One region of the Streptomyces sp. NPDC044002 genome, then DNA from elsewhere that is predicted to be linked to it. Evidence: riboswitches for the same ligand, from Rfam matches in the RefSeq annotation. Region 1 holds a riboswitch; each other region holds the start of a gene.
What was found. A riboswitch is a leader RNA that binds a small molecule or an ion and turns the genes downstream of it on or off. The one in region 1 is predicted to bind cobalamin.

Region 1 (7,118 bases):
GTCCACGGAAGACTGGGATCCTTACGAAGAAGTGCGTTCGGGGGCGCCGGCCGGCGGCACCCATTCGGTGAGCTGGACCACGACGCCGTTGGGGTCGGTGAGCTGCAACAGCTGCTCACCCCACGGCTCTTGCCGGATGCTGCCGTCCATGACGGCGCCCTCGCGGCGCAGCCGTTCGTACTCGGCCGTGAGGTCCGTGACGGTCAGGGTCACGGCCACATCGGCCAGCCCCTGGCCGCGCCAGGCCCGCGGCAACTGCTCGGGGTCCCGTTCGGACAGGGCTATCTCGGCGGAGGTGTCGTCCCGGCGGAGGCAGACGTATCCCTCCGCCGACTCGACTTCGTGGAAGCCCAGATGAGTGGTGAAGAACCGGCTGGATGCGTCCACGTCATCCACGGTCAGGGACACCTTGGTGGTGACGACGTTCATGCACTGAGCATCCGGTGTGGACAAGATGATGATCAACGGTTGATCATGCAACGCTGGTTAAGCCTGGGGTTAACGAACATGCGGGGGCGTGGGGGCGCGTGGAGCTGCGCGACATCGAGATCTTTCTGACGTTGTCGGAGGAGCTGCACTTCGGACGGACCGCCGAACGGCTGCACGTATCGGCGGCGAGGGTCAGCCAGGCCATCAAGAAGCAGGAACGCTCCATCGGCGCCGAGCTCTTCGAACGGACCAGCCGCCAGGTACGGCTCACCCCGGTCGGCGAGCAGCTCCGCGACGACCTGCTCCCCGTCTTCCGGGGGCTGAAGGCGAGCGTGGACCGGGCCCGGCTCACCGCACAGGGCAAGACGGACGTCCTGCGAATGGGTGTGATGGTCACCAACGGCCACGAACTGCGGCCCTTCTGGGACGCATTCCGCTCGCTGTACCCGCAGTGGGGCCTGCGGATCACCCACAACGGGTTCATCGATCCGTTCGGGCCGCTGCGCAGGCGCGAGATCGACCTGCTGCTCGCCTGGCTGCCCTTGGAGGAACCAGACCTCACCTCGGGCCCGGTGCTGTTCGAGGAGTCCCGGGTCGCGGCCGTGGCGTGCGACCACCGGCTGGCGGTCCGGCCGTCGGTGTCCTTGGAGGTGCTCGCCGACCACGGGGTGGTCGGCGGGCCGTCGCTACAGCCCGATTACTGGTCGCACGAGTTCACGCCCTTCCATACGCCCAGTGGCCGGACCATCGAACGGAACTTCTCCGTCACGGATCTGGACGGGTTGTACACGATCATCTCCTCGGGTGATGCCATCCATACCCTCGGTGCTCAGGTAACCCGCTTCCACATGCGCCCCGACATCACCTACGTGCACGTCCACGATGCCCCGGTGCTGCGCTGGGGGCTGGTCTGGCGGTCGGACGACGACAACCCGATGGTCCGGGCCTTCGCGGGCCTCGCACGCGAACTCGGGACGATGTCGCTGTAGGGAATCCGGACGAATCGACGATCAACGCCTGGTCATGCACCGCTGACCGGGCCGGAGTTACTGAGCAAACGGGGACGTGGGGCGCGTGGAACTGCGCGACATCGAGATCTTCCTGACGTTGTCGGAGGAGCTGCACTTCGGACGGACCGCCGAACGGCTGCACGTATCGGCGGCGAGGGTCAGCCAGGCCATCAAGAAGCAGGAACGGTCCATCGGCGCCGAGCTCTTCGAACGGACCAGCCGCCAGGTACGGCTCACCCCGGTCGGCGAGCAGCTGCTCGGTGATCTGCGGCCGGTGTTCCGGAGCCTGAAGGAGAGCGTGGACCGGGCCCGGCTCACCGCACAGGGCAAGACGGACGTCCTGCGGATCGGCCTGATGGTCACCAACGGCCACGAACTGCGCCCCTTCTGGGACGCGTTCCGTACGCGGCATCCGCAATGGGGGCTGCGGCTGAGCCACAACGGCTACATGGACCCGTTCGCCCCGCTGCGGCGCGGCGAGATCGACCTGCTGCTGTCGTGGCTCCCGGTGGAGGAGCCCGATCTGACTGTGGGGCCGGTGCTGTTCGACGAGCCCAGGGTCGCGCTGGTGGCCAATGACCACCGGCTGGCCGGCCGCTCCTCGCTGACCCTGGAAGCGCTCGCGGACCACGGAATCGTGGGTCCGGACGGACCGCAGCCCGACTACTTCGAGGACGCCTTCGTCCCGTTCACCGCGCCCAGCGGTCGTACCATCGAACGGAAGTTCCTGGTCACGACACTGGACGAGCTGTACACCCTGGTCGCCGACGGGGAGATCATCCACCTCCTGGGCAACCAGGTCACCCGCTTCTACGTCCGGCCCGACGTCACCTACATCCCGGTCCGCGACACGCCGCTCCTGCGCTGGGGCCTGGTCTGGCGGTCGGACAACGACAGCCCGATGGTGCGGGCCTTCGCGGGCCTCGCACGCGAACTCGGGACGATGTCGCTGTAGGGAATCCGGACGAATCGACGATCAACGCCTGGTCATGCACCGCTGACCGGGCCGGAGTTACTGAGCAAACGGGGACGTGGGGCGCGTGGAACTGCGCGACATCGAGATCTTCCTGACGTTGTCGGAGGAGCTGCACTTCGGACGGACCGCCGAACGGCTGCACGTATCGGCGGCCAGGGTCAGCCAGGCCATCAAGAAGCAGGAACGGTCCATCGGCGCCGAACTCTTCGAACGGACCAGCCGCCAGGTACGGCTCACACCCGTCGGCGAGCAGCTCCGCGACGACCTGCTCCCCGTCTTCCGGGGGCTGAAGGCGAGCATGGACCGGGCCCGGCTCACCGCACAAGGCAAGACGGACGTCCTGCGGATCAACCTGCTGGTGTCCAACGCACAGGAGCTGCGGCCCTACTGGGACGCGTTCCGCTCCCTGAACCCGACGTGCGGGATACGGCTCCGCTACAACGGGTTCATCGATCCGTTCGGGCCGCTGCGCAGGGGCGAGGCGGACCTGCTGCTCGCGTGGCTTCCCGTCGAGGAACCGGATCTCACCGTGGGCCCGGTGCTCTTCGAGGAGCCCCGGGTCGCGGCCGTGGCGGCCGACCACCGGCTGGCGGTCCGGTCCTCGGTGTCCCTGGAGGTGTTCGCCGACCACGGCGTGATCGGCGGGGAGTCGCTGCAGCCCGACTACTGGCAGGACGCGTTCATGCCCTTCTACACGCCCAGCGGCCGGACGATCGAGCGGAACTTCTGCTTCGCCAGTGATCTGGACTCACTCTTCATGATCATCTCCTCGGGTGAGGCCGTCCACTCCTTCGCCTCCCAGGTCACCCGCTTCCATGTGCGGCCCGACATCACCTACCTCCCCCTCCACGACGCCCCGAAGCTGCGCTGGGGCCTGGTGTGGCGCTCGGACAACGACAGCCCGATGGTCCGGTCCTTCGTACGCATCGCCGGCGAACTCGGGACGATGTCCCTCTGAGGGGCCGGCCGGTCACGGCAGGTAGACGATGCTGGGGGCGCCCGTCGTCGGGTGGGTCCCGACGCGGGTGCGGACCCCGTAGACCTCCGCCAGCAGTGCTTCGTCCAGTACCTCGCCCGGCGTTCCCGCTGCGACGACCCGGCCGGCCGACAGGACGTACAGCCGGTCGCAGAAGGAGGCCGCGAGGTTGAGGTCGTGGAGGACGAGGAGGGCGGTCGCGGGCAGGCCGCGGACCAGGCCGAGCACCTCCAGCTGGTAGCGGATGTCGAGGTGGTTCGTCGGCTCGTCCAGGGCCAGCAGGCCCGGTTCCTGGACGAGGGCGCGGGCGACGAGGGCACGCTGGCGCTCGCCGCCGGAGAGCTCCTCGAAGCGCCGCTCCGCGTAGCCGGCCGCGCCGACCCGCTCCAGCGCGCCGGCCACCTGGCGCCGGTCCTCCGGGCCGTCCTGCTCCCAGAAGCGCTTGTGGGGGCTGCGGCCCATGGCGACGACCTCGCGGACGGTCAGCCCGAAGGTGCCGGTGGCGTCCTGCGGGACCACCGCCACCCGCCGGGCCCGCTCCTTGGCGCCGAGCGCCGCGGCGTCGGCCCCGTCGAGGAGCACCCGGCCGGCGGTGGGCCGCAGGGTGCCGTAGACGCAGCGCAGCAGGGTGGTCTTGCCGCTGCCGTTGGGCCCGACCACGCCGACCGTCTCGCCGGGGCGGGCGGTGAGGTCGACGCCGTGCAGCAGGGTGTGCCCGTCCACTGCGTAACGCAGGGCCTCGACGGTGAGTTCCGCCGGTCGGCGCGTCATCCCGCCACCCCCTCGGTGCGGCTGGTGCGGCGCAGCATCCACAGGAAGAACGGCCCGCCCACCAGCGCGGTGACCACCCCGACCGGGACCTCCTCGGGGGCCGCCGCGGTACGGGCGACCAGGTCGGCCAGGACCAGGAAGACGGCCCCGGCGAGCGCGGCCACGGGCAGCAGTGCCCGGTGGCCGGCGCCGACGGCCATCCGGGCGGCGTGCGGGACCATCAGGCCGACGAAGCCGATGGCCCCGCTGTAGGCGACGAGCACCCCGACCACGAGGGAGGTGAGCACGAACACGGCCGCCCGGAAGCGGCCGGTGTCCAGGCCGAGGGTGCGCGCGCCCTCCTCCCCCGCGAGCAGCAGGTCCAGCGGCCGGGCCAGGGCGGTGAGCGCGGCGGTGCCGGCGATCAGCGCGGCGGCCGGCAGGGCGAGTTCGTCCCAGCGGGCCGCGCCGAGACCGCCCAGGGTCCAGAACAGGGCGGTGCGCAGCTGGTCGGGTTTGGCTGACAGGACGAGGATCAGGCTGGTCAGCGCGGACAGGATGTACTGCACGGCGACCCCGGCCAGGATCAGCCGGCCGGTGGTCATGGTTCCGCCGCGGCGGGCCAGGGCGTAGACGGCGACGAGTGCGGCCATGGACCCGGCGAAGGCGGCGGCCGGCAGCCCGGCCCCGCCCACGGCTCCGGCAGCGCCCGCGCCGGACACGATGACCAGCACCGCCCCCGTCGAGGCCCCGGAGGAGGCCCCGAGCAGGAAGGGGTCGGCGAGCGGGTTGCGCACGAGGGCCTGGAGCACGGCTCCGGCCACGGCCAGCCCGGCCCCGACGACGGCTCCGAGCAGGACGCGCGGCATCCGCACGTCCCAGACGATGGAGGCGAAGGCCCCTCGTGCGCCGGGCCCGCCGAGGACGATGTCGAGGACCTGGCCGGGCGGGATCCGTACGGCCCCCAGGGCCAGCCCGGCCACCATCGAGACGGCGAGCGCGGCGGTGAGCAGCACCAGCGGGAGCCCGCGCCTCACGGGGCGTCGGGGTGCAGCTGGCGGCCGAGGGACTCGACGGCGTCGGCGACGCGCACGCCGAGCACGGCGGAGGAGAGCGGCAGCACCACGAACCGCCGGTTCTTGACGGCGGGAACCTCCGCCAGCGCCGGGTCGTTCAACAGGCGCTGCTTCTTGGCCTCCACGGTGGTGCCGCCGTAGTCGTAGATGAGGACGACCTCGGGCGCGCGCTCGATGACCTTCTCCCACGGCACGTCGCCGAAGGTGTCCTTGAGGTCGGCGAACACGTTCGCGCCCCCGGCGAGGGAGACGATCTCGTTGCCGATGCCGCTGCCTCCCGAGGTGAAGGCGGAGGCCTCGCCGGAGTCGTAGACGAAGACCGACGGCCGGGCCCGGTCCTTGACCCGTGCGGTGACGGCGTCGACGCGCCGCTGTTCCTCCCGCACGAGCGCCTCGCCGCGCTCGGGCACGCCGAAGGTCCGGGCGACCTCGGTGATCTCGGTCTTCAGCTGTTGGAGCCCGACCGGTCCCTGGGTGCAGTACTCCACGCTCAGCCGGGTTCCGATGCCTGCCTTGGCCAGCGTTTCGCGGTCCCGGCCCTGCCCCTTGTCGAAGGCGCTGGCGTAACCTCCGTACACGAAGTCGGGGTTGGCGCCGAGCAGCACCTCCTTCGACGGGTACTCCTTCGCCAGCACCTTGATCCTGTCGTAGGCGGGCCGGTAGGCGGGCAGCACGGAGTCGTCGAGGTAGGCGGTGCCGGCCATCCGGTCCTGGAGTCCGAGGGCGAGCATGATCTCGGTGGCGTGCTGGTTCATGGTGACGGCGCGCTCGGGCGGCGCCTGGTAGGTGCTGCTGACACCGCAGTTGGTGACGGTGTACGGGAACCCGGGCGCGGCCTGCGCCCCGGCTCCGGGCCCCTCGGCCCCGGACGGCCCGCCGCAGGCGGCGAGCGGCACGACAAGGGCGAAGGGCAGGAAGGAGCGCACGGCGGCGCGGACACGCGACATGGTGAGGCCTCTCCGGGGGATCCTCGTCCCCGGTCGAAGTGAAGAGGCGGTGCGTCAGTGTCTGACTCCCGGCCCCCACGCGCACGCGGCGGCCGGTCACAGTGGCGGGACCGCACCGGATTCACACCGGTTTCCTGTCCTGCACCGCCGGGACAACCCGGCCAAGTCTGCCAGATGCGGTCGTCACGCCCGGAAGGGGTGGTGACGGACTCAGGAGAGCGGCCGTCCCCCGTCGCGGAGCAGTTGGTCGTCGGAGAGGTTGTCCGCCCTGTCCCGCAGCCGAGCCCGGAGCTCCGCGGACAAGTGCCAGACGACCTCCGCCTTCCGCATCTGCGGGAGCTGCTTCAGTTCCCCGTACCCGGCGTCGGCGTCGTAGGTTTCGAGGGTGCGGGCCACGCCGTGGGCCCACCGGGAGTCCCAGACGGCGGCGGCTTGATGGCGCGGAAGGGACTCCAGCAGGTGGTCGGCGTCGATCGTCGACACGACGAGTGCGGCCGCCAGATGGCGGTGGACGTGATGGGCCCTGCCGCTGAACTCGTCCGCCAGCAGCATCCCGGAAACGCGTTCCACGAGGGGCCCCTCCTCGTAGCGCTGCAGGAGGTCGGCCAGCCGCCGGTCGTCCATGTACCGGAGGAGACCGACCCGGGTGTCGGGCGAGAACGCCTCGTAGACGCCGAATCCGAGGTCGGAACCGGTGACCAGCTCGACCAGCCGGTGCGGCCGCAGCGCGCTCAGGACGTCGGCGACCTGTGGCAGGCCGACGCCCTTGGCCGTACACAGGAGGCGCAGTTCCTCCGGCGGTTCCCACAGGGCGACGACGGCGGTCGTGAGGAATTCGAGGGGCATGTGGTCGAGGAGCGCGAGCCGGGCGCTCGGATTGCCGATCAGCAGCCAGGTGACGAACTCCTGGCCGGTCACTGCCCGCAGGACGCGTGCGGCCGTCCCGGGCGGCAT
Region 2 (7,118 bases), on a different contig from region 1:
GGTCCGCGTACTGGACGACGCGCTCCAGGCGGTGCTCGGCGAGCAGGACGGTGACGCCGAGGTCGTGGACGAGGCGGGTGACGGCGGCCAGGACCTCCTCGGCGGCCGTGGGGTCCAGTGCGGAGGTGGGCTCGTCCAGGACCAGGATCCGGGGGTGGGAGGTGAGGACGGAGCCGATGGCGACGCGCTGCTGCTGGCCGCCGGACAGCTCGTGCAGGGCGCGGTGGCGCAGGTCGGCCAGGCCGAGGAGGTCGAGGGTCTCCTCGACGCGCTTGCGCATGGTGGCCGGGGGGACGGCCAGCTGTTCCATGGCGTAGGCGAGTTCTTCCTCGACGGTGTCGGTGACGAAGCCGTCGAGGGGGTCCTGGCCCACGACCCCGACGACGTCGGCGAGTTCGCGGGGCGGGTGCTGGGCCGTGTCCCGGCCGTCGACGAGGACGCGGCCGAAGAGGGTGCCGCCGGTGAAGTGCGGGACGAGGCCGTTGACGGCGCCGAGGAGAGTGGACTTGCCGGCGCCGGTGTGGCCGACGACCAGGCAGAGTTCGCCCTCCTCGACGGTGAGGTCGACGTCGCGCAGGACCGGTTCGGCCGCGTCCTCGTACTGGACGGTGACCTGGTCGAAGGTGATCACTTGGGTTCCTCGGTGCGCTGGGGCGGGACGGCCGCACGGGCTGACGCGGTCGGCGGCGGGGCCAGGAAGCCGGCGGTCCCCGCGAGGAGGACCGCGGCGGCCGGCACGAGCGGCAGGGTGGGCCAGCTGAGCGGATAGATGGAGGGGTTGAGCTCGGCCGCGTTGAAGCCGACGTTCGCGAAGAGCAGGACGGCGGAGAGCACGCCGCAGCCGGCGACGGCCCATTCGGGGAAGCGCCATGGATCGGGCCGGTAGCTGGTCCGGGTGATCCGGCGGCCGCCCAGGCGCAGCCCGGCGAAGCACAGCACGGCCCCGGCGCCCATGGCCGGGAGCCCGAGCGGCTTCGGCGCGGTCGCGTCGAGCAGTCCGTACGCCCCGGCGCACAGGCCGCACATGCCGAGCAGCATCAGGGCGCCGGTCAGGCGGCGGGAGCGGCGGGTGGCGGTACCGGCCCGGCCGTAGCCGCGGGAGTCCATGGCGGCGGCCAGGCGCAGGGACCGTTCGAGGGCGTCCTCCAGGACGGGAACGATGACGCCGCGCAGGGCGCGCAGGCCCTTCGGGCGTCCTGCCCGGAGCCGCTTGGCGCGGTGGACGCGCTGCACGCTCTGGACGAGCTGCGGGGCGACGCTGAGGGAGACGGTGACGGCCACCCCCAGCTCGTACAGGGCGCCGGGCAGGACACGGAGGGCCCGTTTGGGGTTGGCGAGGGTGTTGGCGGCGCCGATGCAGCACAGCATGCAGGCGAGGCGGAGCCCGTCCGTCGCCGCGGAGAGCAGGGCTTCCAGGGAAACGGGCCCGCCGAGCTGGATGCCCGCGTACCAGTCGGGCGTGGGGATGCGGGGCAGGGAGAAGAGGAAGTGGTCGCGGGGGGTGATGCCCGTGGCGAAGACCGCGCGGAAGGTGACGCGGATCGTGACGACGGTCAGCGCGAGGTACAAGTAGTACTTGAAGCCGCGGGCCCAGGGCGCCTCGGTGCGTCGCATGGTGATGACGTAGCCGAGGACCGCGAGGACGAGGAAGAGCAGCAGCGGGTTGTTGGTGCGGCTCACGGCGGTGGCCAGTGCGAGGGCCCAGATCCACCAGGCGACGGGGTGCAGGGTGCGCGGCAGGCGGCGGCCGCCCGTGTCCGGCGCGGTGCCGGACGGGGAGGCCTTCGCCGCCTGCGTCGAGGTGGTGGTGCGTGGCACGCCGCTACTCCGTACGACGGCGGCGCGCGGCCGCGTACACGGCCGCGGCGCCGATGAGCAGCACCAGCGCACCGGTGGCGACGGCGGGCAGGTACGAGCCGGCATCGTGCTTCGCATCGGCGGCGGGCGCCGCTTCGACCACCTGGGGGCCGGGCGCGGCCACGGCCGGAGCACCGGACGAGGACGGTGGCGCGGAGGGCGCGGGCGGGACGCTGTCCGAAGGGCTCGCCAGGGCCGGGGGACTTTCCGGTGCCGCGGGGCCGGGCGGCGTCGCCGTCGCCGTCGCTGTCGCCTGCGGGCCGGCCGGAGGCGGGTTCTCCGGCCTGGGCCCGGTGTTGACGTCCGGCGGCAGCGGCGCCGCGGTGCGGGTGTCCTGGGGCGCGGGGACCCCGGTGGGCCGGGTGTTCTTGGCGCGGAGCTGATCGGGGGTGACGGTGGGACGGCCCTCCGTGCCTTCGACGTTCGTGCCGCCGAACATCCACAGATCGACGCTGCCCGGCTTCGGCTTGTAGAGCATGGCGCCCAACTGGCTGTACTCCCAGGCGTTCTGGCCCGGATCGGCGTGCCAGTACGACCAGTAGGCGGACGCCGGCGGGGTCAGGACGCAGTCGTCCTGCTGCGGGGTCGGGTACTGCTTGCCGCCCTGGTGTCCGCTGTAGCCGATCCGGCAGATGAAGGCAGGTCCGTCGTGGCCGGTGCCGGTCGTGGCCCAGCCACCCTGGTTGAGGAGCTCGTGGCCCGTCGTGGGGGTGGTGCCGCAGGAGCGGTAGACGGGGCCGCCCCAGTGGCTGAAGTCCACGGCGAGGACGACCCCCGAAGAGGTGGTGCACTGAGCCATCGGCTGCGGCGCGGCGCCGGCCGGGGCAGCGGTGGCGGCGAAGGCCGCCACCGTCAGCCCCAGCGCGGCGGCGGCCCGGGCGAAGGCGCGCACGGCGCGGTCGCGGCTCATGCTCCCGCTCCCGGCCGGCGGTGGCGCTTCGCGGCACGGGTGACGCCCCAGCCGCCGAGGGTCAGGACCAGCGCGGCCGCGGCGAGCGTGCCGACCCGGGCTCCGGTGGACGCGAGGGGACCGCCACCAGCCCCGGAGCCACCCGCGGAGCCCGTGCCGCCGCCGTTCTCGCCCGGCGTCACGATGACGGGCGAGCCGTTGCCGCCCGAGGTACCACCGGACGTTCCTCCGGAGATGCCGGGCACGGGCTGGGGGGTGGTGCCGGTCAGGTCGCGGGTCAGCGTGCCGAAGGAGATGCCGGTGGCGCCGCCGACGGCCTGGGCGGAGGCGCGGAGGTCGGAGCCGGTCTGGCCGCCCTTGGCCACGTTGAAGCCGCCGTCGCCGTTCTGCTGGCTCGCCAGGAACGCGCGGGCCTTGGCGATCTGGGCGCCGTACTTGGGCGCGTCCAGCGACAGCCCCTGGACGGCCAGGGCCGCGGAGTTGACGGAGTTCCCGGCGGCGCCCGGGAAGCCGCCGTCCTCCTTCTGCTGGGTGGCCAGCCAGGCGAGTGCCTTGTCCACCGCCGCCTGGGAGCCGGCGTCGGGCAGCAGGTCCACGGTCATGGCGGCCATGGCGGTCGAGTCCACTTCGGGGCCGCTGGGTTCGCCGATCAGGCTGACCCAGGCGCCGGACGGGGTCTGGAGGCTCTTGAGGTAGGCGGCCGGATCGGCCGCGGCGGCCTTCTCGCCGGCGCGGAGCTGGGCCATGACACCGAGGGACTGCTTGAAGACGGAAGTGGCGTAGGCGTAGTTGCCCTTGGCCGCGCACTGCTGGACGGTCGAGGTCTTCGCCTGGCAGGTGATCTTCGCGAGGGCGGCGATCAGGTCCTGGCCGCCGAAGTTCCGCGGATCGCGGCCCACGGCCTGGGCGAGCACCGCCGCCTTGCCGATGGAGCCGCCGTTCTCGTACTTGGTGCCCACGAGGGTCCAGTCGTGGATGCCCCGCTTCTGGCCGTCCTTGCCGCCCTTGTCCATGAAGTCGACGATGTTGCGCAGGGCGGCGTTGTCCCCGCCTGTGGCGGCGAGCGCGTACGCGCCGTCGATGGTCAGGCCGTAGTCGGCGAATCCGGATTCGGGCCGGCTCTCGTAGAAGCGGCCTTGGACCAGGCGGGAGGGGGCCGTCAGGTACGCGGCGCCCTTCTGCAGGTCGGGCCCTTCACCGGCCGGCGGTGTGCTCGGGGTAGGTGGCGTGGTCGGGGTGGGTGGAGTGGTGGGGGTAGGCGGCGTGGTCGGGGTCGGCGGTTCGGCCGGCTTGGCGGTCAACGAGACGAGGTCACCGCCGGCGCCCGCGAGGGCAGCCGCCGCGGTGGGGTGGAGCCTCGGCTCGGTGTCGTCCTCGGCGAAGCCGAATCCGCCCGCCGGGAGCTGGTGCCCGGAGAGCCAGGAGACGCCGGCGTCCGCGAACGCCTCGTCGCCGAGGGCGCGCAGCGCCTGGGCGGCCCAGGCGGTGGCGGCCGGGTTGCCGGTCGTCTCGTAGGAGACCGCGGGCCAGGCGCCGGTCGCCAGCTGGGACCGCTTCAGGTGGTTCCGGGCCTTCTGGAGCACCGCCTCGTGGCCGCCGGCCCGCTCCAGGGCCAGGGTGATCAGGCCGGTGGCGCCGGCCTCGCTCTCGCACCCGGGACTGCCGGGCCGGATGAGGACGCTGGTGAATCCGCCGTCCTCGCACTGCAGGGCGGTCAGCCGGGCCACGGAGCCGGGGGGCGGGGTCATACCCGCGTTGACCAGCGCGATCATGGCCATGGCCTGGGCGTCGGCCTGCCCGGTCGTACGGAAGTCGCCCTTGGTGAAGCAGCCTTCGACCGTCTCGCCGTCGCCGATGTCGCGGGGGCAGGCGTACGTGACCAGGTCGCCGAGCAGGTCGTGCCCGCCGAACGCGCGCGGGTCCTTGCCGGTGGCCTCGGCGACCAGCGCGAGCCGGGCCGCGGCGGTGGCGTCCGGGATGCCGTCCCTGCCGGCCGGGTAGGCGTACGCGTCCGTCTGCGCGGGCGTCGCGAGGAAATCGGCGGTCTTCTTCGCCGCCGGGCTCTTGCGGTCGGCCGCCGCGAGGGCGAAGACGGCCTCCGTGGAGAGGAAGTGGTTGGGGGCCGTGGAGCCCTCGTCGACGACGCGCTCCCCGTCCGTCAGCGTCCCGGTGACCCAGCGGGCGGCCGCGGGTACGTCGATGCGTCCGGCCGGCACCCGGGGCGGGGCCATCGGGACGGTGGGGTCGGGGGTGGAGTAGCCGCGGACGTCGTCCGGGGAGAAGGACGGCCTGCCCTTGGTGCCGGCGATGTCCGTGCCGCCGTACACCCAGGCCTCCACGTCGCCCGGCTTCGGGTTCCGGGCCATGGCCCCTTGCTGGCTGTAGGACCACTTGCGCTGCCCGGGCGAGGCCGTCCAGTACGACCAGTAGGCGGTGGCCTGGGGCGTGAGGACGCAGGGTTCCTTGTCGGGGGTCGGGTACTGGGTGCCGGTGCCCTTGCCGATGCGGCAGAGGAAGGCGGGCCCGTCGTGGACGGTGCCCGTCATGGTGAACCCGGCGGTCTGCAGCAGCTCGTAGCCGGTGGTGGGGGTGGTGTCGCAGCCCTTCTCCACCTTGCCGCCGAACGGGCCGAAGTCCACGGCGACGATCGCCCCGGTGGTGGCCGTGCACCGCTCGATCGGGTCGGCCGAGGCAGGTGCCGCTGCGCCGGCGAAGGCCGCGCTCGCGGCGAAGGCCAGCAGCGCCGCCGATACGAGCGACAGCAGCCCCTTGCTTCCCGGGTGTCGCTCTGCTTGCTGTGCGGTCCCCACCACGGCCCCTCGTGTCAGCCGGGCGGACCAGTGCGTGGCAAAGGGCTCCACAGCCCGTGGGGCCACGGGGGAGCCGTTTCGAACCACGCCGTAGTCCGCGACGGCGTTTCTCGCTGCAGAATCCGGCTCCAGGCATTCCGACTCGCCCGGCGGTGCCGGGCCTACGGTTGCGGGTCAGCGCCGGATTTCGACCGGCTTCCCCTGGAGCTGAGTGCTTATCGGTCGGAGTGGACCACGCGGATTGACACACCGTCAAGGTGGTCTGCGTCTCACGCGGCAAGGCACGAGAACCCTCTGACGGATCCACCGCGCATCGGCTGGCAGACCCTTGATCACTCGGGTAGCGTCCTGGGCTGCCACATGGGGGAACCCGGTGCGAATCCGGGGCTGACGCGCAGCGGTGTGGGACGGCAGGGGGCCGTCACCGAGCCCGAATGCCCATCTGGCGAGGCACATCTCAAGCCGTACCACGCGTTCGGACGGCCGCCACCGAGCTCCGGGCTGCCCGCCTGCGAGAGCTGCGGTCGGGTCGGCGTCCCTCATTTCCAGGAGCAGGCCATGTCCCGTATCCGTACCCCGCGCCGCCTCGTGTTCGTGGCGCCCGCCGCGCTCGGCGCGCTCGTCCTGACCACGCTGCCCGCCTCCGCGACCTCCTCGCCCGCGCAGATCGCCACGTCCAGGACGAACGGTGTGAGCTATCTCAAGTCCCTTCAGGCTGCCGATGGTTCGTACGCGGGCAGTGGCCTGTCCAACGAGTGGGCGTTCGGTGCGTTCGCGGCAGCCGGCACGGCCGTCGCCGACGTCTACCCCGGCGGCGACACCACGAAGAACGCGCGCACCGTCTACCGCAACCTGCTGTCGACGGCGGGCTGGCCGCAGGCCTCCCCGGTGGTCACCGACTACGAGCGCGGCACGCTCAACGCCTACGCCGCCGGTATCGACCCGGCGCGCGTCTCGGCCTCCCGCAATCTGATAGCCGACATCTACTCGTACTGGCAGACGGCCGAGGCCGGTTACTTCGGCCCGTCCGGGAACTTCAACGGCACCGTCTTCGCGGCCCTTTCGCTGGGCGGAGCCAAGACCCAGGCCGGAGGTGCCCGGGTACCGCAGGCGCTGACCGACTCGATGGTCACCCGCATCCGTGCCAACCAGCACGTGGACGGCGGCTGGACCTTCAACAAGGCCGAGGGCAACCCGACCGTCCTGAACTCCGCGAGCGACGTCGACATGACCGGTGCGGCCATGGCCGCCCTGTGCGTGTCCGGTGTCCCGAACACCGACGCCGACGTCGTCCAGGCGAAGAACTTCCTCAAGAGCAGGCTCGTCTCCGGTAGCGGCGCGTTCAACTCCCTCTACGGGGTCAACACCAGCTCCAACGGCTGGGGCGTCGCCGGACTGAACGCCTGCGGGTTCAACCCGCAGACGGGTGCTTTCCTCACCGGCAGCGGCAAGACCCCGATCGATTTTCTGATCGCCAATCAGTACAACCCGGCGGGCGGCTTCAAGTACAAGCCCTCCGACACCGCGCCCTCGGCCTACTC
Region 3 (7,118 bases), on a different contig from region 1:
AGCACCATCAGCGGCGCGAACAGCATCAGCAGGACCGCCGCGCCAACCCGGTCGACGACCTCCTTCACGGCCCGGCGGCCGCCGGTGAAGATCGGCATGCTGACCCGCAGCAGCGGGATCCCCAGCACCGCGTCCACGTGCAGCCGCGGGCCTGCCACCTCCATCAGGACCGGGGCCACGACCATCTCGGCGTCGCTGCCCTCCAGGTTCCACGCCAGCCGCTGGAGCCGGTCCGGCGACCAGTGCGGGTCCGGGGTGACCGCGACGACGCGGTAGCCGTCGCGCCGGACGTGGTTGGCCACGTCGGCCAGCCGGCCGACGACGGGTACGCCGTCCAGCTGGTCACCGTCCCCGTCGAGCCCGAGACCGTCCGTCGTGCACACCGCGTCCACCCGCCAGCCGAGGTGCGGGAACTTGCGGGTGCGGGTGATCAGGTCGCGCAGGGTGGCCGGGCTCCCGGCGGCGAGCACCGGCCGCAGGCACTGCCCCTCTTTCCGCTGTTTGTGCAGCCAGAGGCGCAGAACGTACCGCGTGGTCATGGTGACGAGCGCGATCGCGGGGATCGCGACGAAGATCCAGAGTTTGATGTTGCGCGAGGCGAGGGCGATCCCGCCGAGCGCCAGCAATACGGTCGCCGTGAACAGCGAGCGCCCGAGCCGGCGGAATTCCTCGGCGCCCTGGCCGAGAACCGCCGGAGCCCATGACCGGTTGACGGCCAGTGCGGCCAATACCAGAAGTTCGGTGCCGAATGCGAGAATTCCCCATTTCTCGTGCCAGTTGGCCGCGTCCCTGGCCCCGAAGAAGTTGCCGATGGACGCCACCACGAGGGCGGTGACCACGGAATCGCTGGTGATCACGGTACGTCGGTACCGCTGCTCCCAGTCAGTCGCGGGACGGCTGATCGCCCCGTTCGCCAGACGCCCGCGCGCAGGCGGGAACGGGCTGACTAATCCCCCTTGCCGCACAGAACCCCCCAAGGTCCCCAGTGGTACGACGTGTTCGCCAATCACCGTGCTCCGCCGGGAGGCCCCCGCCTCCCGACCGCGCCGTTCCTCCCCGGGATCCCCCCCCGGCCGTCTGGAACTGCTTGGACAACCCATCCCGGCGGCAGCGAACGGACGTGCCCCGCCGGACTTGCGACGTGCGCGAGAACCCGCCGAAACCTCGGGTGCTCCCCCGCACCCAAGGCCCTTTCCCGGGCCCCGAGAATTGATCATCCCCCACGCCTCGTGCCGGGGGGACGCGTTTGCTGGCTTTCCGTAGCGCCTGGCCTGTAGATCATTTACTGGTTGCTCGTGTACGAACAGCTGAAGCACGGTCAATCTAGACCATGGCGAGCCGGTATGAAGAGCAGATGTGTGAAATTCGTGTTCACACCTTCAGACGGGTTCCACGGATCGGTGGGCGCCCCGGGTGTCCCCGCTGTGGAGCACCTCCTGTCGCCCCAGGTCAACCCCGCCGAACCGGCCATCCGGGCGCCGCCGTGCGACGGTGCGCCCCCTGCTTCCGGTTTGTGCGGAGCTTCTCCCTCCGCCCTCGGCGGGGGCGGAAACAGACCAACTCCGCTCTTCTCGCCGCCGCGCGGCCGGGCGGTGGGCGGTCTCGGCCAGTCTCCCCGGCACCCCTTGCGCCGACGGGGAGGAGGCGTGGTGCACTGGCTGGGCCGGCCATCGAACAGGTGCGTGAGCGGCACCGCGGGTCCGGGACCGGCACCGGACGGCACGCCGGCCCGGTGCACACCGGGTGCACGGCGGCCGGCGTGCGCGCCCCGCGTGACCCCGGCCCGGCGCCCGCCCGTTCCCGCCATTCCCCTCGCCCCGGATCCCGTCGGACCCCGCCGGCCCACACCGGACCCCGAATGGAGTGATCGTGCACCACCACGGCCCCGACACACCCGAAACGCACTACGAGGAGGTGGCCGTCACCGGTGGAGCCGGTTTCGTCGGCCGGCACCTCGTCACGGCCCTCGGCCTGCTGTCCCGGAAGGTCACCGTCGTCGACCACGCCCCGCTTCCCCCCGGCCTCGCGGAACTGCCCGGCGTCTCCCACGTCCGCGCCGACCTGCGCGACTACGGCGAGACGTTACTGGCGCTGCGCGGCGCGGACGCCGTGTTCCACCTCGCCGGCAACGCCAGCGGCACCGAGTCGGTGGCCGACCCCCGCCGCGACTTCCACCTCAACGCCCTCGCGACCTGCAACGTCGGCAACGCCTGCCTGGAGCTGGGAGTGCGCCGCCTCGTCTACCTCTCCTCCGCCATCGTCTACGGCACCCCGGGCCGCGGCCCGATCCGCGAGGACCACCCCACCCGGCCCTTCCTGCCGTACGGTGCCTCGAAGCTCTCCGGCGAGCTGACCCTGCGCAGCCTGCACGCCACCGCCGGACTGCCCGTCGTCACCGGCCGTTCCTTCGTCGTCTACGGCCCCGGCGAAGACCCGCGCCGGGCGGGCGGAGAGGTCTCGCAGTTCCTGCGCTGGCACCTCAACGAGCGGCCCATCCCGGTGGTCGGCGACATCGACCGCAAGCGCCGCGACTTCATCCACGTCGAGGACCTCTGCCGGGCACTGATCACCCTCGCCGACCGGGGCGCCGACGGCGAGACCTACAACCTGGGCACCGGCACCGCCGTCTCCATGCGCGAGCTCGCCGAGTCGGTGGGGAAGGCGACCGGCCGCCCCGCACTGCTGGAAGCCGACCCTTCCAGCCTGGCCGACAGCTTCACGCTCCTCGCCGACACCACCCGGCTGCGAGGGCTCGGCTTCGCTCCCCGGATCACCCTGGCCGAAGGCCTCGCCTGCCTGGCGGCCCTGCTCGGACCGTTCCCCGAACTCCCCACCGCCAGGGCGGTCTTCCGCCGGGAGACCCCGGCGCGCCGGAGCCTGGAGGCCAGGACGTGCTAGCCGTCGACGGAGGGGCACCGCTGCTCTCCCCGGGGGAGGCGGCCCCCTGGCCGCACATCACCGACGCCGACCGCAAGGCCGTGCTCGACGCGATGGACGGGGCGACCCCCTGGCACTGGCCCATGCGCACGGTGAGCGACCTGGAAGAAGCCTGGGCCGAGTACACCGGCATGCCGCACGTCCTCGCCGCCAATTCCGGCACCGCGGCCCTGCACATGGCGATCGCGGCCGCGGGAGTCGAGCCGGGCGACGAGGTGCTCGTGCCCGCCGACACCTTCCTAGCCTCGGCCTCCTGCGTGCTCCAGGCCAACGCGATCCCGGTGTTCGTGGACACCGACCCCACCACCTTCAACATCGACCCCGCCCGGATCGAGGAGCGGATCACCGACCGCACCCGCGCCGTCGTCGCCGTGGACCTCAACGGCCTGCCCGCCGACTACGACGCCCTGCGGGCGATCACGGACCGGCACGGCCTCGCCCTCATCGAGGACGCCTCCCAGGCACACGGCGCCGAGTACCGGGGCCGCCCCGTCGGGTCCCTCGGCACCCTGAGCGGCGCCAGCCTCAACGGGTCCAAGACCCTCTCCGCCCTCGGCGAGGGCGGCCTGTTCGCGACGCGCGACGAGGAACAGCAGCGGCTGGCCCGGCGGGTGCTGATGTTCGGCGAGGAACTCCCGGGCCAGAGCCGCGACTACAACGCCCGCATCATGGGCTGGAACTACCGGATCGATGTCCTCGCGGCCGCGTTCGCCCGGTCCCAGCTCACCCGCCTGCCGCAGATGTCCCGCGTCCGGCAGGCCAACGGGGCCGCCCTCACGCGGGCCCTGGCCGGCGTACCCGGCATCCGCACGCCCGCCGTCCCCGAGGACCGCACGCACGTGTACTTCTTCTACCCGCTGCTCGTCGTGCCCGAGGAGCTCGGTCTCGACGGCCTCCCCGTCGCCGCCTTCCGCGACGCCCTCGCCCGGGCGGTGAACGCCGAGGGCCTGCACATCACGCGCTGGCAGCCGCAGCCGGTACCCGGACAGACCCTGTTCCAGGAGCTCCGCGGCTACGGCCGCGGCTGCCCCTGGAGCTGCGGACACGCACGCCCCGGCCACCACTACGATCCGGCGCAGTACCCCGTCAGCGAGGAGGTCTGCCTGCGCCGCCTGGTCCTCGGACAGAGCCTCAGCTCCTTCGGCCCGCCCAACGACGCGACGACGATGCACCGTTACGCCGAGGTCCTGTACAAGGTTCTCGTCGAGGAGCGGGACGCGCTGATCGACCTGACCCGGCGGACGGCCGGCCCGGCGCACTGACGGGCCGGGACGGACAGGACACGAACGACAAGGGGACGGACGCAGATGCGCAACGAGCCCGAGCCCGGGACGGCGGCCGGACGCACGGCGCCGCCCGCCCGCGCCCGCAGTCCGCGCCCGCGGACGATGCGGCTGGCCGTCTGCGCGGTCTTCTTCGTCACCGGGGCGGCCTTCGCCACCTGGGCGTCCCGGGTACCCGGCGTCCAGAGCCGGCTGGACCTGTCCGCCGGGGAACTGGCCGTGGCCCTCGTCGGCCTGAGCGGCGGCGCCTTCGCGGGGCTGCCGCTGGTCGGCGGCCTGGTGGCCAGGTACGGCAGCCGCAGGGTCCTGTGCACCGGCATGGCCGCCTACCTGGGCGCGCTCGCGAGCCTGCCGTTCGTCCCGGACCTCGCGGTGCTGACGGTGGCCCTGGCCGTGTTCGCCTGCGGCAACACGGCCGTCGACGTCGCGATGAACACCCAGGGCGTCCTGGTCGAACGTGCCTACGGGCGCCCCGTGCTCGGCGGCTTCCACGCCATGTTCAGCCTCGGCGGCATCGCCGGCGCCACGGCGGGCGGCCTCGCGGCCTCCGCCGGCGTCGGCATCCGGGCCCACTTCACGGTGACCGCCCTCGTACTGCTGGCGGTCGCGGGGACGGCGGCCACGGCCCTCGCCCCCGAACCGCCGCGGACCGGCGGCCCGTCCAGGACCGGCCCCCTGCTGGCCCTGCCCGGTCCGGGCCTGTGGATCCCCGGGCTCGTGGCGTTCTGCGCCCTGATGGGGGAGGGGGTCGTCAACGACTGGGGCGCCGTCTACCTGAAGGAGGAGACCGGAGCCTCCGCGGGCGCCGCGGGCCTCGGGTACGCCGTCTTCTCCGCGGGCATGGTCGTCGGCCGCCTCACCGCCGACCGGCTGCGCGCCCGCCTCGGCACGGCCCGCTTCACCTTCCTGTGCGCCGTGGTCGCGGGCACCGGCGCCCTGATCCCGATCCTCGACGCGACGACCACGGCGGGCTTCGTCGGGTACACCCTGCTCGGCCTGGGCATGGCCGCGGTCATCCCCCTCGTCTTCGCCCACGCGGCCGGCCTGCGGCCCGGGCACACCGGCTCCTCCATCGCCGCCGTCTCGGCCGTCGGCTACGTCGGCTTCCTCGCGGGCCCCCCGGTCATCGGCGCCCTCGCGGAGGCGACGACCCTGCGGTGGGCGATGCTGGTGCTGCCGGCGCTGATGGCGGCGATGGCAGCCCTGGCCCCCCGGCTGCACCGCCCCTGACGCCGCGTCGGCTAGGGTGGCCGGTGCAGCTGGTTCGCCCCGTCCGCCAGGCGGGATGCGTCGTAAGAGGGAACCCGGTGGGAATCCGGGACTGCCCCGCAGCGGTGAGCGGGAACGACCGCCGTCATACGCACTGGGACCGGACAACGGTCCTGGGAAGCGACGGCCAGTAGGTGCCCGCCGGGAGACCGGCAGGCGTGCCCGCGAGTCCGAAGACCTGCCCGCTGCCCGTACGCGGACCGTTCCGCGTACGGACATCCCGGTGACCTCGTGGGCGGGTCGGCGTGCACAGCGAGCGGCGCCCGCTGCATTCCCGCAGCGCGGTCCGTACGCTCTGGCGTTCCCTTCGCGTCCGCGTCCCGTTGCCGGGACGTTCCTGGACACATCTCGCGAAGGAGAGTTCCGTGACAGCGAAGCCCGCAGCCGCGGCAGCACGAGCCACCGTGTACGGCTACCCCCGCCAGGGCCAGAGCCGCGAACTGAAGAAGGCCGTCGAGGGCTATTGGAAGGGCCGCGTCAGCGCCGAAGCCCTCCGGGAGACCGCAGCCGGCCTGCGCCGTTCGAACTGGCAGCAGCTGGCCGAGGCCGGTATCACCGAGATCCCGACCGGTGACTTCTCGTACTACGACCACGTGCTCGACACCAGCGTCATGGTCGGCGCCGTCCCCGCCCGGCACCGCGAGGCCGTCGCGGCCGACGCGCTCGACGGCTACTTCGCCATGGCGCGCGGCACCCAGGACGTCGCCCCGCTGGAAATGACCAAGTGGTTCGACACCAACTACCACTACCTGGTCCCCGAACTGGGCCCGGACACCGTCTTCACCGCGGACCCCGGCAAGCAGGTCGCCGAACTGCGGGAGGCCCTCGCGCTCGGACACACGGCCCGCCCGGTCCTCGTCGGGCCGGTCACCTACCTGCTGCTGGCCAAGCCGGCCCCGGGCGTGGCCCCCGACTTCCAGCCGATCACCCTGCTGGACCGGCTGCTGCCCGTCTACGCGGAGGTCCTCGCCGCCCTGCGGGCCGCCGGAGCGGAATGGGTCCAGCTCGACGAGCCCGCGCTCGTGCAGGACCGCACCCCGGCGGAGCTGAACGCCGCCGCCCGCGCGTACCGAGAGCTCGGCGCCCTGACCGACCGCTCCAGGCTGCTGGTCGCCTCGTACTTCGGCAGGCTCGGTGACGCCCTCCGGATCCTCGCGGCCTCCCCGGTCGAGGGCCTCGGGCTCGACTTCACCGACAGCGGCGCGGCCAACCTCGACGACCTGGCCTCCGTGGGCGGCCTGCCCGGCAAGCGCCTCGTCGCGGGCGTGGTCAACGGCCGCAACATCTGGATCAACGACTACCAGAGGTCCCTGACCACCCTCGGTACCCTCCTCGGCCTCGCCGACCGGGTTGACGTCGCCGCCTCCTGCTCCCTGCTGCACGTCCCGCTCGACGCCTCCGCCGAGCGGGACATCGACACGCAGGTCCGCCGCTGGCTCGCCTTCGCCCGCCAGAAGACCCGGGAGATCTCCGTCCTGGCCCGCGGCCTGGCCCAGGGCACGGACGCCATCACCGCCGAACTCGCGGCGAACCGGGCCGACCTGGCCTCCCGCGCCGCATCCGCCCTCACCCACGACCCGGCCGTACGGGACCGCACCCGGGCGATCACCGACGCCGACGGCCGCCGCT

Region 2: another riboswitch for cobalamin. It lies ahead of AC07A6_RS10285 (prenyltransferase/squalene oxidase repeat-containing protein); the one in region 1 lies ahead of AC07A6_RS02725 (ABC transporter substrate-binding protein).
Region 3: another riboswitch for cobalamin. It lies ahead of metE (5-methyltetrahydropteroyltriglutamate--homocysteine S-methyltransferase); the one in region 1 lies ahead of AC07A6_RS02725 (ABC transporter substrate-binding protein).

What each region holds. Positions count from the first base shown of each region.
Region 1 covers NZ_JBWKEZ010000002.1:255,171-262,288, forward strand. The annotation lists gene AC07A6_RS02690 (MFS transporter) at 1-6, opposite strand, end outside; gene AC07A6_RS02695 (VOC family protein) at 22-429, opposite strand; gene AC07A6_RS02700 (LysR family transcriptional regulator) at 528-1,418, shown strand; gene AC07A6_RS02705 (LysR family transcriptional regulator) at 1,504-2,394, shown strand; gene AC07A6_RS02710 (LysR family transcriptional regulator) at 2,480-3,373, shown strand; gene AC07A6_RS02715 (ABC transporter ATP-binding protein) at 3,386-4,162, opposite strand; gene AC07A6_RS02720 (FecCD family ABC transporter permease) at 4,159-5,178, opposite strand; gene AC07A6_RS02725 (ABC transporter substrate-binding protein) at 5,175-6,164, opposite strand; cobalamin riboswitch at 6,200-6,337, opposite strand; gene AC07A6_RS02730 (magnesium and cobalt transport protein CorA) at 6,375-7,118, opposite strand, start outside.
Region 2 covers NZ_JBWKEZ010000010.1:13,835-20,952, forward strand. The annotation lists gene AC07A6_RS10265 (ABC transporter ATP-binding protein) at 1-631, opposite strand, end outside; gene AC07A6_RS10270 (energy-coupling factor transporter transmembrane component T) at 628-1,818, opposite strand; gene AC07A6_RS10275 (hypothetical protein) at 1,823-2,767, opposite strand; gene AC07A6_RS10280 (prenyltransferase/squalene oxidase repeat-containing protein) at 2,764-5,577, opposite strand; cobalamin riboswitch at 5,899-6,037, shown strand; gene AC07A6_RS10285 (prenyltransferase/squalene oxidase repeat-containing protein) at 6,136-7,118, shown strand, end outside.
Region 3 covers NZ_JBWKEZ010000010.1:131,322-138,439, forward strand. The annotation lists gene AC07A6_RS10800 (sugar transferase) at 1-965, opposite strand, end outside; gene AC07A6_RS10805 (NAD-dependent epimerase/dehydratase family protein) at 1,870-2,898, shown strand; gene AC07A6_RS10810 (DegT/DnrJ/EryC1/StrS family aminotransferase) at 2,892-4,199, shown strand; gene AC07A6_RS10815 (MFS transporter) at 4,245-5,450, shown strand; cobalamin riboswitch at 5,477-5,677, shown strand; gene metE (5-methyltetrahydropteroyltriglutamate--homocysteine S-methyltransferase) at 5,855-7,118, shown strand, end outside.